Regions from separate parts of the Mesorhizobium sp. B2-3-2 genome, predicted to be linked through region 2. Evidence: riboswitches for the same ligand, from Rfam matches in the RefSeq annotation. Region 2 holds a riboswitch; each other region holds the start of a gene.

Region 1 (3,490 bases), on a different contig from region 2:
TGCTTTGGGCAGATCAGGCAAAGCGGATCGCCGCCTTCGCCCGCAGCTTGGCCGCAACCTCCTCGCGATTGCGCGGATGCTGGTTGGTTTCAAGCGAATCGAGAAGCTCGCGCGCCGACGCCGCGATGGCCTCGACGGCATGGTCGAAGGCGTGCTGGTTCTGCTTCGAGGGCCGCGTCGTTCCGCTCAGCTTGCGGACGAACTGAAGGGCAGCATCGCGCACCTCGTCATCGGTTGCCGGCGGATCAAAATTGAACAGGGTCTTGATGTTTCTGCACATCGCTTCCGTATCTCCTCTTGTCCTGAAGCCGTTTCAATCGGGATGCGTTCTATCCTCAATCATGATCGTGTCAAAAACCGGCAACGGCCGCGTGCCTCAATCCGCGTCCAGCGGCTCCGTCCCGACCGGCTTGCCGTCGCGGGACAGCCTGATCTTCTCCACCTTGTCCTCGGCTGCCTTGAGCAAGCGGTCGCAATGCACCTTCAGCGCCTCGCCGCGCTCGTAGATCCTGATCGACTGGTCGAGCGGCACATCGCCACGCTCCAGATCATCGACGATCTTCTCCAGCGCGTCGAGAGCCTGTTCGAAGCTCATAGCCTTGACGTCTTCGTTGGTTTCACCAGCCATCATTCATCCTTTCATCAGTCGCCCGACATGGGCGGCGACCGAAAATGCCAATCCCTGCAGATCGTAGCCGCCCTCGAGCAGGCTGACGAGCCGGTTGCCGCTGTGGCGCGCCGCGCGCTGCATGAGCTGGCCGGTCGCCCAGTCGAAATCATCCTCGGTCAGGTTGATCTCGGCCAGCGGGTCGCGATGATGCGCGTCGAAACCGGCCGAAATGATGATCAGGTCGGGTGCAAAATTGTCGAGCGAGGGCAGCACGCGCGACAGGAAGGCATCGCGGAACGCGTCGCTGCCGGTTTGCGGCGCAAGCGGCGCGTTGACGATGTTGCCCGCGCCGGTTTCGTTCTTTGCTCCGGTGCCGGGGTAGAGCGGCATCTGGTGGGTCGAGCAGTAAAGCACGGACGGATCGTCCCAGAAAATATCCTGCGTGCCGTTGCCGTGATGCACGTCCCAGTCGACGATGGCGACACGTTCGATATCGTGTTTGCGCTGTGCATAACGTGCGGCGATGGCCGCCGTGTTGAACAGGCAGAAGCCCATCGCCGTCGCTTTCTCCGCATGATGGCCGGGTGGCCGGGCGGCGACGAAAACGTTGTCTGCCCTGCCGGCAAAGACGTCGTCGACGGCGGCGTTGGCGGCGCCGATCGCGGTGATCGCCGCTTGCCAGCTCTTCGGGCTGGCCGTTGTGTCGGCATCGATGCGGGCGATGCCCGTCTCGGGAATGGCGGCGCGTACCCGCTCGACGAAATCCTCGGGATGCGCGTAGAGAATGGTGGCCTCGTCGCCTTCCGGCGCCTCGAGGCGGTCGAGCGCGGCAAAAGCCTCCTCGTCGAGCACGCGCTCGATGGCGCGCAAGCGGTCCGGCCGCTCCGGATGGCCGGGTGGCGTGATGTGCTCGAGGAAGATCGGATGGGTGTAGAGACGAGTGGCCATGCTCCCTATCTAGTGCCCCGGAGCGGCGATAGCCATGCGTTGCGGCCTGATGGCTGGGGAAAATCGCGCCTGCGTCCATTCGCGTCGCCGCGGGGATTGGCGGCGCGGAGGCTTCGTCGTAAAGTCCCGGCCGCTGCCTGGTGCCCGCTGCGAGCGGGAGAATCGGGAACACGGTTTGATCCCGTGGCGTGCCCAACGCTGTAAGGGGGACCGCGCCGGTAAATGCCACTGTCGATGACGGGAAGGCGCCGGACGCGGGTTGATCCCGAGCCAGAAGACCGGCCTGGCAGGCATCGTCATCCGCATGGTCAGGCGGACGGCAGTTGATTGCAATCGCAAGGGGACAAGCGATGCCGGACGATATGACCATCCCCGTGGGTGACGGATTCGACCAGATGGCGCGCGATGCGGTCTACCGCGCCATGTTCACGCGGCGCGATGTCCGCAGCTATTTTACATCAGAGGCCGTCGATGACGAGGCGCTGGCACGGCTGCTGCTTGCCGCCCATCACGCGCCATCGGTCGGCTTCATGCAGCCATGGAATTTCATCGTCATTCGTGGCACCGCACGACGGGAACAGGTGCGCGACCTGTTCCTGGCGGCGCGCGAGCAGGAATTGCCCGCCATCGAAGAAGAGCGGCGGGCGCTCTACCGCAAGCTCAAGCTGGAAGGCATCTGCGAAAGCGCGCTCAATATCTGCATCACCTGCGACCGCCGACGCTCACAGGGTTCGCCGCTGGGACGCTGGCACAATCCCGAGATGGATCTCTACAGCACGGTCTGCGCGGTGCAGAATTTCTGGCTGGCGGCACGCGCCGAAGGCGTCGGCGTCGGCTGGGTCAGCATTATCGAGGCGCGGGCGTTGAAAGATCTTCTGTCGATTCCCGAGCATGTGACGCCGGTGGCCTATCTCTGTGTCGGCCGCGTCTCCGAATTCGCGCCGAAACCGGACCTCGAAACACATGGCTGGGGTCGACGGCTGCCGCTGCCCGAGCTGATCATGAGCGAGACGTTTTGCGGACAGGGCGAAGTGCCGCTCAAGTCAACGATCGCCCGCCTCAAGGTGGCAACATGCGAAAAATCTGGCAAACCCTTGATTTGATTGCCGCTACGGCATGCTCAGCGCTGCCGGCGGCCTGCGCCTTGTCCTGAGCATCTGAACCTGGAAGCACCTCGGCTATCCGCCTTCAGGCGGCTGTGGCACCCTTCCTCAACAATCCTTCGAGCAGTTGCTTGAATGCCGCCACCACGGTCTTTGATGTCGCTTCCGGGTCGTTCGAATTGGCGATCCGCTGCGCCGCCTGACTGCTCGCCCCGTTGATCAGCCGTGCCGCGGTCTCGGGGTCGACGCCCGAGACGACCACCCCGTCGCCCTGCAGCGTCGTCAGGTGATCGGTCATCGACGCGACGCAGGCATTGGCGTTCGGCCATTGCGCGGGATCCCCCAGCACGGCCGGACCGTCCCGGAACATGATTCGCTGGATTTCCGGCTCCAGCGCCATTTCGATGTAGCTCGTGCATTCGTCGACGAAGCTTTGCCAGCGGGTCGGTGCTTTCGCTGCAACCTCATTCACCCGTGCCGCCATCTCGGCGTCGATCTCGGCGATGACCGCCTGCAAGAGCCCCTTCTTGTCGCCGAAATGATGATAAAGCGCACCGCGCGTCAGTCCTGCCGATGCGGTGAAATCGTCCATCGACGCTTCGGCATAGCCGATCGTTCCGAACGCATGCCGGGCCGCGGCAATCAATTTGGCGCGCGTTTCGGCGATCATTTCCTTGCGGGGCTTGTGCATCTCTTCTGGCCTTATCCACATACGTTCCGTATGCCAATTGACATACGCAACGTATGATCTATTTAGTGTTCATACGCATCGTATGTAATTTCCGAATCGCCTTTTGTCGAGGAACGGACCATGCAGAACCCCTATTCC
Region 2 (3,490 bases):
CCCGGCGAGGTCATATTCGCGGGCCCGCTGGCGCGCCCTGTCGGCGTCGAGGTCGACGAGGCCGACGATCCTGACGGCAGGGGATTGGCGGGCGGCCTCGAGCCAGGTTTTGCTCATGGCTCCGCACCCGACCAGGACGACGTGCATCATCCAGCGCTCCTCCGGCCAACCCCTCCTGGCTGGCACCACGGTAGTCCGTAAATGACTTCCGTAAACGTTTACGATGACACACCCGATGGCGTATATTGTCAATCGGATTTGTACCGTCGGTTCTGAAACGCCTTGGCCGCACGACCGGCTGGTGCTAGCCAGAAGCAGGAGGGGGAGGTCTTGGCATCCAGCATTCACGATCTTGCACGGCATCTGAATATTTCGATCGGCACGGTCTCGCGCGCGCTTAACGGGCGCGCCGACGTCAATGCCGAGACGCGCCAGCGCGTGCTAGACGCGGCGCGGCAACTCAACTATTCGCCGAACCAGTCGGGCAGGAACCTTCGTCGTGGCACCACGCATGCCGTGGCCTTCATGCTCCAGCCGCATCCGGGCGACCAGGAATATGGCGAGCCGTTTTTCATCCCGTTTTTGAGTGGGCTGCAAGCGGCACTGGCCGAACATGGGCTCGACCTGATCATCGTCATGGGCGCGCCGGGCGACTATCAGCAGGAGCGCCTGCGCCGTGTCGTCGAGACACGTCGTGCCGATGCCGTCGTGCTGGCCTGGACGCGGCGCGAGGACGATCGCATCGACTATCTGAGCAAGGCAGGCTTTCCCTTCGCGACGCTCGGCCGAAGCCGGTCCGGCGACGACAACTATCCTTCTCTGGACCTGGATTTCGAGAAGGCGGGCGCCGATGCAGTCGACCGACTGGTCGCGCGCGGCCACCGCCGCATCGCCGCCATCCGGCCGTCGCTTGACCTGAATTTCGGTTATCTGTTTTTGGAGGGCTATGGCAAGGCGCTGCGGCGGCACGGCATCGAAGTCGATCCCGCCCTGATTGTGGATGGTTTCATCAACGAAGCCGGTGGCTACGCGGTGACACCGCAAGTCATGCGGTCGAAGGATCCGCCGACCGCGATCATCTTCAACAACGACTCGATGGCGCTCGGCGGCTGCAAAGCGCTCGCCGAAATGGGGATCAAGCCCGGCCATGATGTCGCGGTGATCGTCATCGTCGACACGCCGCTCTGCCGTTATTTCTCGCCGGCGCTGACCGGCTTTCGTCCGAGCCTGGATCCGATGGGGCGGCGGCTTGGCGAAATCCTGCTCGCCTCGCTCCCGGCTTTCGCCGGCGCGAAAGGGCCAGAGATCATTCGCGAGGTCTGGCCGCTGGAACTGGTGGCACGCGATAGTGATTGACCATGCGAATGTATTGTTATAACAGAACATACATCGACCTTGCCTTGACGCTGCCTGCATCCTAGGCTGCGACTCGTGATGGTCCCCGCGCCGCAAGGCGAGGGGTGAAAAGGGAACATGGTGAGGCCCACCTTTCGGGTCGAAGCCATGGCTGCCCCCGCAACTGTAAGCGGCGAGCAAAATCCGAAAAAGCCACTGGCCGGCAAGGCTGGGAAGGCAGGATGGCGCAACGACCCGCGAGCCAGGAGACCTGCCATCTGCATGAGTTGACCGGACGGGGTGTGCCGGGAGGAGACGCGGGTTCGGTCTTGTCGACCGGTTCAAGCCAGCTTCCTTCCGTCGCCATTTTTGAAAGTGACGGAAGTTGGACGGCGCCATCGATCGCATTCACTGCATTCCCATGCATCGCATCGTCGTGTGCACGCTTTGCCGCGATATCGCCACCGAGGTGAATTCAGGCCAGCGTCCGGCAGGACTGGCAGGCAAGACGCTGGCCCGTATTCCGGCAGGCCCTGCAAGGAATTGCCCATGACCGCGCCGCTTCTCGAGGCCCGCGATCTGGCCGCGGCGGCGGATGGCCTGCATCTGGTGCATCCGGTCAGCCTTTCGGTGGCGGCGGGCGACCGTCTCGCCATCATCGGTCCCAACGGCGCCGGCAAGACGACATTGCTGCGCATGCTGTCGGGCATGCTGCGGCCGAGTTCGGGCGAAGTGAAGCTCACCGCGCGCCGGCTCGACAGGATTTCGACCGCCGAGCGGGCGCTGCACATCGCCGTCGTCGGCCAGACCGATCAACCCGATCCACGACTGGCGGTCATCGATTATGTCGAGCTCGGCCGGGTTCCGCATGCCGGCCGCAGGCACAGGAGCGAGGAACGCGACATTGTCGTCGAGGCGCTGCGCCGGACCGGGCTGTTGCCGCTGCTTGGCCGCACCATCGGCTCGCTGTCGGGCGGCGAGCGCCAGCGCGCCCAGCTTGCCCGCGCCATCGCGCAGGAGCCGAAGATCCTATTCCTCGACGAGCCGACCAACCATCTCGACCCGCGGGCGCGCAGCGAGTTGCTCGAACTGGTGGCAGGCCTCGGCATGACCGTGATCGCGGTGCTGCACGATCTGGCGCTGGTGACGCCTTTCGCCACCAGGGTCGCGGTGATGAGCCATGGCCGCTTGCATGTGCTGGCGCCGCCACGCGAAGCACTCACCCAGCAGCTGATCCGCGAGATCTTCGGTGTCGACGTCTTTAGGTTCCGCCACCCGACGGAGGACCGCGAGCTGACGGTGTTCGAGGTTCCGAACCGTGCCGCGCCATCTTCGTGATCGAAGCCATTTCCGGCAGATCCTGTTCAACAAAGGAGCAACATCCGTGAAACGCCTTGCCGTGTCTCTTGCCTTCTCCCTGCTGGCCTCTACGGCCTTCGCCTTTCCGGTGACGGTCGACAACTGCGGCAAGCCGCTGACGTTCGACGCGCCCCCGAAGCGTGCCGTCATTCACGATCTCAACATGGCCGAGATGGCCTTCGCCCTGAAGCTGCAGCCGTCGATCGTCGGCCTGACCGGCATCACCGGATGGTACAACGTCGGCCCCGAATTCAAGGCCGAGCAAGGCTCGATCCCGGAACTGGCGCCCAAATATCCGACGCTGGAAAACCTGGTCGCTGTCGAGCCCGACTTCTTCTTCGCCGGCTGGTACTACGGCATGAAGCCGGGCGGCGAGGTGACGCCCGATACGCTGGCGCAGCACGGCATCAAGACCCTGGTGCTGACGGAAAGCTGCGTCCATCTCGACAAGAACCGGCCTGCCGCGTCGATGGAGCTGCTCTATGGCGATGTCGAGAAGCTGGGCAAGATCTTCGGCAAGGAGGCCGAGGCGGATAAGCTCGTCTCCGGCTGGAAGGCGCAGCTCGCCGAAATCACGGCCAAGGTCGGCGACCGCAGGGGAACGCGCGTGTTCCTCTATGATTCCGGCGAGGACAAGCCGTTCACATCAGGCAAGTTCGCCATTCCCAACGCCATGATTTCCGCGGCCGGCGGCGACAACATCATGGCCGACATGAATACCAGTTGGGGCAACACGGATTGGGAGACGGTGGCCTCGCGCAATCCGCAATTCCTCATCCTGCTCGACTATCAGGAT
Region 3 (3,490 bases), on a different contig from region 2:
AGCCGAGCATTCTGAGCGCAAGACCAAAGGCGGCTGTCGTCTTGCCTTTGCCCGGGCCGGTATTGACGATCAGCAGCCCCTTCTCGATCGTCTTGGCCGCCACCTCGGCATCCTGCACCGCCTTGCGCTTGGCCATCTTGGCGCGGTGGCGCTCTTCGTTCTTTTCGTCGATATCGGTCATCTCATTTCACCTTGAGCGGCAGCCCCGCCACCATCAGCAGCACAGTATCGGCGACTGCGGCGACCTGCTGGTTGAGCCGGCCTGCGGCATCGCGAAAGCGGCGCGCCAGTGCATTGTCCGGCACGATGCCTTGGCCGACCTCGTTTGAGACCACGAACCATGGCCCGCGCGCCCGCGACAGCACGTCCGCCAGCCGCCGGCATTCCAGCTCGAGGTCATGTTCGGCCAGCATATGGTTGGTCAGCCACAGCGTCAGGCAGTCGACCAGAACCGGCTGATTATCAGGCAACGCCTCCAGCGCGCCGGCGAGATCGACCGGCGCGTCGATGGTCGTCCAGCCTTCGCCGCGCCGCGAGCGGTGCAGCGCGATGCGTTCGCGCATCTCCTCATCATAAGCTTGCGCGGTGGCGATATAGGCCCATGGCGAGGGCAGCGCCGTCATGAGCGTTTCGGCATGCGCGCTTTTGCCGGAGCGCGCACCGCCGATAATGAAGGTCAGCTTACCGCGATCACGCAAAGCTGTCGCGCAGGCTGGTCGCGGTGCCGGTGAAGCGTCCGCGCACCACGCCGACGACGGCGCCGAGCACCACCCAGAACACCAGATTGGTCACCGTCACCGCCACCACGAACTGGTGATGCAGCCCCTCCGGGATCGCCGTCTCGTAGCTGTCGGGCTGCGGCGCGCCGACAATATGCGGCGCCACCATCAAGGCCACGGCGAGGATCGCCAGCGGCAGCGACTTGCGGAAGGCGATCAGGCCAAGGCCGGTCGCCGTTGCCGCCACCGTTGCCCACCACCAGATCTGGCGTTGGGTGAGGTCGGCCGCGGGCATGGCCGGCAGTTCCGGCGGCAGGCCAAGGCCCGGCGCCAGCGTGAACACGGCAAAGCCAGCCAGGCCCCAGAACACGCCCTGGCGCCAGTTGCCGATGCCGCCGGCGAATTCGGAGACCGCGACCAGGATCAGCGCGAAGCCGATGCCGGTGACGATATTGGCAAGCACGCTGAAAGCGAAACGTTCGAAACCGTCGGCCGGCGCCCAGCCTTCGTCTTCCGCCGCCGGAGCGGCTGCTTCCGCAGGCGCGGGCGCGGCCGTGCTCATGGCATTTCCCGCCGGGGCGGCGGAGCTCATGGCGTTGGTGTCCGTTGCAGCCGGCGCGGCATGGTCGTGGTGATGGCCGCCGCCGGCCTGTTCGTAGACTTCCGCCTTCAGGATCAGCGGCACGGTGGCATAGGCCTGCATGCAGGCGAGAACGACGCCGGCCACGAGCCCTGCGATCGCCGCGATGAACACGACGTTGCGAAACAGGTTCATGATGTCAGATCCCTATCAGTGGCAGGGAAACGCCATCGAATGACGATAGTCGTGCGCGGCATTGTGGACCGCATCGATATGCGAGAAGCCGACGAAGCCCATCACGAAAAGGCCCAGGAATCCAGCGAGAGCGAGCTGCATCAAGCGGGACTGCGAGGAAACGGAGGCGCCGAGCGAGACGGAAGCGGTATTCATGTCTTGTCCTTTCGCCCTCCACCCGAGGGCATCGAAGTCAGTTTCCTGTCGCCGGCAGGTCTCCTGGCTCGCGGATCAGCGCCCTTCCCCACCTTCCCGAAGAAAAAATCTTCAGTGGCATATGGAGAGGACTACCGCACACAGTTGCGGGGGCAGCCACGGCATTGGGCAGAAAATCTGCCCGCACCGCATTCCCTCTTGGCTCCAATCGGAACCGACGACGAGTGTGACTATAGGGAAAATCGCAGCATCCGGCAAACCAAATTCCGACGACGACAAGCGCTTTAGCGCCGTCCGGCCGCCTGCTCCGCTGCAATTGACAATTTCCGTGGCCGGGTGTCGGCTGCCATCCTCACAGGAGGCCAGCCATGCAGCCCGTCCAGAGCCAGCACGCCCCCTATAACGGCCTCACCCGGGCCGAGCCGACATTGCCGTCCTCGGCCTATTGGGATGCAGCTGCCTACCAGCGCGACCTCGACGCCATCTGGTACAGGAACTGGCTGCTCGTCTGCCGTGAAGCTGATCTCGCCCAACCGCTGGCTTTCCGCACCTTCCGTGTCGGCACTCAGGAGATCGTCGTGCTGCGCGACGACACCGGCGAACTGCGCGCCTTCCACAACACCTGCCGGCATCGCGGCTCGCAGCTTTGCCAGGAAAGTGCTGGCCGGTTGAAGGCGCGGCTGATCACCTGCCCCTATCACGCATGGTCCTATTCGCTGCGCGGCGATCTCGTACGCGTGCCGTCGAAAATGCTGCCCGACGGTTTCGACAAGGCGGACCATCCGCTCTATCGCGTCGCGCTGTCGGTCTGGCGCGGCTTCGTCTTCGTCAATCTCGCGGAAGATGCCGCCGGCTCGGCGCACTCATCCTTCGACCCGGCCTCCGGCGATCTCGGCAACTGGCCGCTGGAATCGCTGGCATCAGGCCATGTGCTGCGCAAGGTAATGAACTGCAACTGGAAGATATTCTGGGAAAACTTCAACGAATGCCTGCACTGCCCGGGCGTCCACAAGGACCTGTCGCGACTGGTGCCGATCTATGGCCGCGGCCTGATGGGCCGGCACGACGATCCCGAATGGGTCCGCCACGCTGACAATGACGCGCCGGAGTTTTCCGGCGGGCTGCGGGCGGGTGCCGAAACATGGTCGCGTGACGGTCAGGCTCATGGGCCGGTCTTTTCGGGCCTGACACCGGCCGAGCGCGCCGCCGGCCAGACCTATGCCACCAGCCTGCCCTCGATGTTCATCGTCGGCCACGTCGACTATGTAAGGTCCGTTCGGCTGGTGCCGCTTGGCCCCGAACAGACCGAGTTGACCGCCGAATGGCTGTTCGCGCCCGACGCGCTCGCCGCCACCGACATCGACAATATCGTCGGTTTCGGCACCCAGGTGCTGGAGGAGGATGCCGCGATCTGCGAGGTCAACCAGAAAGGGCTGCGCTCTATGCGCCACAAGGCCGGCGTGCTGATGCCGGAGGAATACGACCTTCACCGCTTCCACGACTGGGTACGCGAACGGCACGCTGCGCTTGTGCCGTAAGCTTCACAGCGACTTCGGCAGATAACGCCAGTTGACATAGCCGCAGACCGCCGCAAGCAGGCCGAGCGTGACGAAAACCGAGCCGAGGCCGAAAAAGGCCAGCACCACCGAATAGACCAGCGGCGGCGTCAGTTCGGAAAAATCGAGATAGGTGCGGTAGACCGCAGCCATCTGCGCGCGCTCGTAAGAGCGCACCGAGCGCATGAAGGCGGTCGAGCCCAGCGCGTCGAGCGCAATGGTGAAGAAGGCGCCGCACAGCAGGA
Region 4 (3,490 bases), on a different contig from region 2:
CCCCTCGAGGGGAGGGTGATCCGCAGGGCCGGGTGGCGCCCGAACCCCTCCCTCGAGCGGGAGGGGGACGACGCCGCGACCCGGCTCGTAGTAACCCGCCTTCGGCACGTTGACGGGCTCGGCCACCGCCGCATCCGATCCCGCCAACCGCGCCAGCCTGCGCACCAGCGCGCTCATATTGGCCGGGCCGCCCTCGCGGAAATAATTGAGCAGCCCGTCCAGTTCCTCGCGCGGCAGCGTCGAGGCTTCGATCAGCCTGATATCCTCGTCATGGCTCTCGCCGGGCAGCAGCGCCAGCTTTATGCCGCGCTCGCGGGCAACCACGGCCAACTGGTCGCAGCCGTAGCGCCACCACTCGTAACCGCCGAGAATACGCACCAGGATGACTTTGGCGTGACGGGCGACGCTGTCGATCCAGAGGTCGACGGACATGGGGTGTCGCAGGTCGCGTAGCGCGGCCAGCCGCATCGTGGGCAGCCGATCGGCGTCGCCTTTCCAGGCCGCCGCCAGTCCGGCAAGGTCGCTGTCGGTGAAGGACAGCGCCACCATGTCCGCCGGCGTCTGCCGCAGATCGACCGGCTCGGCGAGATCGTCGAGCGAGGCGGATGTGGTGGCGAGGATGTGCATCGCGATCGGTGTTGCGTCAGCCGGCGAGGATATGCTCGATCGCCGGGCGGTTCAGCCCCTTGAGACCGATGACGACCAGGCGCGAGCGGCGGTCGTCGTCAGCCGTCCAGGCGCGGTCGTAGTAATGATTGACGCGCGGACCGACGGCCTGCAGCAAAAGCCGCATCGGCTTGCCGCCGACCTCGACGAAGCCTTTCACCCTCAGCACGTTTTCCTGTTCGGCGGCGGTCGCGACGCGCTTTGCCAGGTCGTCCGGGTTGGCGATCGAGGGGATGTCGACGATGAACGTGTCGAAGTCGTCATGCTCGTGGTCGAAGGCGCCGTCATGATGGGACTTGCGGTTCTCGATGTCGTCCTCGACGGCGAGGCCCAGCCCGAGCAGCACGGACGGGTCGACCTTGCCATGAGCCGTCGGCACGACCTTCACGGCGCGAGCGGAGTGTTCGCCAATGATGGCGTTGGCGCGAGCCGAACCTGCGGCATCCATCAGGTCGCTCTTCGACAGGATGATGAGGTCGGCGCAGGCGATCTGATCCTCGAACACCTCCTCGACCGGGTCGTCATGATCGAGGCTCTCATCCTCGGCGCGCTGCGCCCGCAGGGCGTCCATGTCGTTGGCGACGCGCCCCTCCGCCAATGCCGGACCGTCGACCACGGCGATCACACCGTCGACCGTCACGCGGCTCTTCACCGTCGGCCACTGGAAGGCCTGGACCAGCGGCTTCGGCAAAGCCAGGCCTGAGGTTTCGATCAGGATGTGGTCGACCTTCGGCGTCAGCGACAGGATCTGGTCGAGCGCCGGGACGAAATCGTCGGCGACGGTGCAGCAGATGCAGCCATTGGCCAGTTCGACGATGTTTTCCTCCGGGCAGGTGTCGATGCCGCAGCCCTTGAGGATCTCGCCGTCGATGCCGATGTCGCCGAATTCGTTGACGATGATGGCGATACGCTTGCCGCCGCCCGCGTTTTCCAGGAGGTGGCGGACCAGCGTGGTTTTGCCGGCACCCAGGAAGCCGGTGACGACGGTACAGGGGACGCGGGAGAGAGTGGCGGCGGAAACTGCGGCGGTCATGGTCAGTCCTTCAACAGGTCAAGGGGTGGAATGCGGGCCACGAGGCCGCGCTTGAGGGAATCGGGCCGGCCACGCCAGGGGATAAGGCCGTCGGTCGAAGTGGCGAAGAGTTTCGCGCCGGTGACGAGGTCGGCGCCGCTGGCGATGTTCAGGTCGCCGAAGACATAACTCCAGCAGCCGTCGCGAAGGATCGCCGCACTGAGGCGGCGCTTGCAGTTGCCGAGGCATTCGACGGTGCGGACGCGGATGTTTTCGGCCGAGGCGGCTTGGCGCGTGTCTTGAGCCAAAGCTTCGCCGGCGCGGGGATGGGCGTCGGAACCGGTCTCGTCGCGGCAGGAAGCGCAGACGATAACAGTGACGCCGGCCAGGGCGTCGCTTTCGCCAGACAAAATGTCCGCTGTTTCAGCCGGGAAACTGCTGTCGCGTTCCAAATCGGGCTCCTTGCCCGGAAAACCCGCCGGGCGATCGGATTCTTATGTCTCAGACGGCAGGTCTCCTGGCTCGCGGGTCATCGCCTTCGTGCCGCCTTCCCGGGACCGTCCCAGTGGTTTTCGGCCTTGGCTCGTCGCTTACAGTTGCGGGGACAGCCGCGGATTTGAAATCGAGATTTCGCACCGCATTCCCTCTTGGCTCCTCCCTTTGCCGAGAGGAGACCGTCTGGATGGGATTTAGGCTCTTGCAGGCGGCGGTGTCAACGCGCGTCTACGACACGGCAATGTCGGCGAGCGGCTGCCCAAGGTCGCCGGCGGGCGTAACCTCAATCCGTTCGAGGCCGAGCCAGCCCTGCATCTGCGCCAATTCCTGGAAGAGTTGCGCGGCGGTTTCAGGCGGCGCGCTGGGCTCGGCATAGGCCGCGTGGACGCGTAGCACGCCGGCCGGCCGGTCGGCCTTGAGGTCGACGCGCGCGACGATCCTGTCGCCGAGCAGGAAGGGCAGGACGTAATAGCCGTATTGCCGCTTTTCGGCAGGGGTGTAGATTTCTATGCGGTAGTGGAAATCGAACAGCCGCTCCGTGCGCGAGCGCTCGAAGACGACCGGATCGAACGGCGCCAGCAGGGCCCGGGCCTCGATCCTGCGGGGAATGCGGGCCTCCTTGTGGAGGTAAGCCGGTTTGTTCCAACCCTCGACACGCACCGGCACCAACTCGCCTGTTTCAACCAGTTCCTCCAGCCGGCCCTTCATGTCGGCCGGCGACAGGCGGAAATAGTCGCGCAGGTCGCTTGCTGTCGCGACGCCATGGGCGCGGGCGGAGATCCGCAGCAATTCCCGATGCGCGTCCTCCGCTGATGGCACCGGCAGATCGAGGATTGCCTGCGGCAGCACGCGCTCGGGCAGATCATAGAAGCGTTCGAAGCCACGGCGGTGTGCGGTGGTGATGCGTCCTGCCCAGAACAGCCATTCGAAGGCATGCTTGGCGTGGCTCCAGCCCCACCAGCCGCCGGATCCTTTCTGGCCTTCGAGCGCGGACGCAGCTATCGGACCGCGCTCCGCGACCTCGCGGTAGATCTCTTCTATATAGGCGGCGTGCTCGCGCCCCCATTTGGCCAGTCCCAGGTACATTTCATCGCCGCGCTCGGCGCGCTGCATGCGCCAACGCATCAACGGATAGGTCTCGACCGGCAGGAACGAGGCCTCGTGGGCCCAGTACTCGAACACCGTGCGCTTGCGCGTGACGGCGGCGTTGTCGAGCAAGGTGAACGGGTAGGGGCCAAGGCGCGAATAGAGCGGCATATAATGAGCGCGCACCACAGCGCTGACGGAATCGATCTGCAGCAGGCCGGTACGCGAGAG

What was found. A riboswitch is a leader RNA that binds a small molecule or an ion and turns the genes downstream of it on or off. The one in region 2 is predicted to bind cobalamin.
Region 1: another riboswitch for cobalamin. It lies ahead of bluB (5,6-dimethylbenzimidazole synthase); the one in region 2 lies ahead of FJ964_RS04165 (ABC transporter ATP-binding protein).
Region 3: another riboswitch for cobalamin. It lies ahead of FJ964_RS27875 (CbtB domain-containing protein); the one in region 2 lies ahead of FJ964_RS04165 (ABC transporter ATP-binding protein).
Region 4: another riboswitch for cobalamin. It lies ahead of FJ964_RS27700 (DUF1636 family protein); the one in region 2 lies ahead of FJ964_RS04165 (ABC transporter ATP-binding protein).

The regions. Positions count from the first base shown of each region.
Region 1 is NZ_VFWA01000005.1:133,204-136,693, forward strand. Features, by position in the region: gene FJ964_RS14765 (DUF2277 domain-containing protein) at 14-280, opposite strand; gene FJ964_RS14770 (exodeoxyribonuclease VII small subunit) at 377-628, opposite strand; gene FJ964_RS14775 (histone deacetylase family protein) at 632-1,558, opposite strand; cobalamin riboswitch at 1,680-1,860, shown strand; gene bluB (5,6-dimethylbenzimidazole synthase) at 1,909-2,661, shown strand; gene FJ964_RS14785 (TetR/AcrR family transcriptional regulator) at 2,747-3,352, opposite strand; gene FJ964_RS14790 (MFS transporter) at 3,473-3,490, shown strand, end outside.
Region 2 is NZ_VFWA01000001.1:848,356-851,845, reverse strand. Features, by position in the region: gene FJ964_RS04175 (Gfo/Idh/MocA family oxidoreductase) at 1-150, opposite strand, end outside; gene FJ964_RS04170 (LacI family DNA-binding transcriptional regulator) at 331-1,356, shown strand; cobalamin riboswitch at 1,419-1,629, shown strand; gene FJ964_RS04165 (ABC transporter ATP-binding protein) at 1,885-2,673, shown strand; gene FJ964_RS04160 (ABC transporter substrate-binding protein) at 2,720-3,490, shown strand, end outside.
Region 3 is NZ_VFWA01000019.1:93,118-96,607, reverse strand. Features, by position in the region: gene cobO (cob(I)yrinic acid a,c-diamide adenosyltransferase) at 1-181, opposite strand, end outside; gene cobU (bifunctional adenosylcobinamide kinase/adenosylcobinamide-phosphate guanylyltransferase) at 183-698, opposite strand; gene FJ964_RS27880 (CbtA family protein) at 691-1,494, opposite strand; gene FJ964_RS27875 (CbtB domain-containing protein) at 1,510-1,689, opposite strand; cobalamin riboswitch at 1,725-1,923, opposite strand; gene FJ964_RS27870 (aromatic ring-hydroxylating dioxygenase subunit alpha) at 2,058-3,227, shown strand; gene FJ964_RS27865 (MFS transporter) at 3,231-3,490, opposite strand, start outside.
Region 4 is NZ_VFWA01000019.1:57,483-60,972, forward strand. Features, by position in the region: gene cobN (cobaltochelatase subunit CobN) at 1-627, opposite strand, end outside; gene cobW (cobalamin biosynthesis protein CobW) at 644-1,699, opposite strand; gene FJ964_RS27700 (DUF1636 family protein) at 1,702-2,130, opposite strand; cobalamin riboswitch at 2,168-2,372, opposite strand; gene FJ964_RS27705 (winged helix-turn-helix domain-containing protein) at 2,402-3,490, opposite strand, start outside.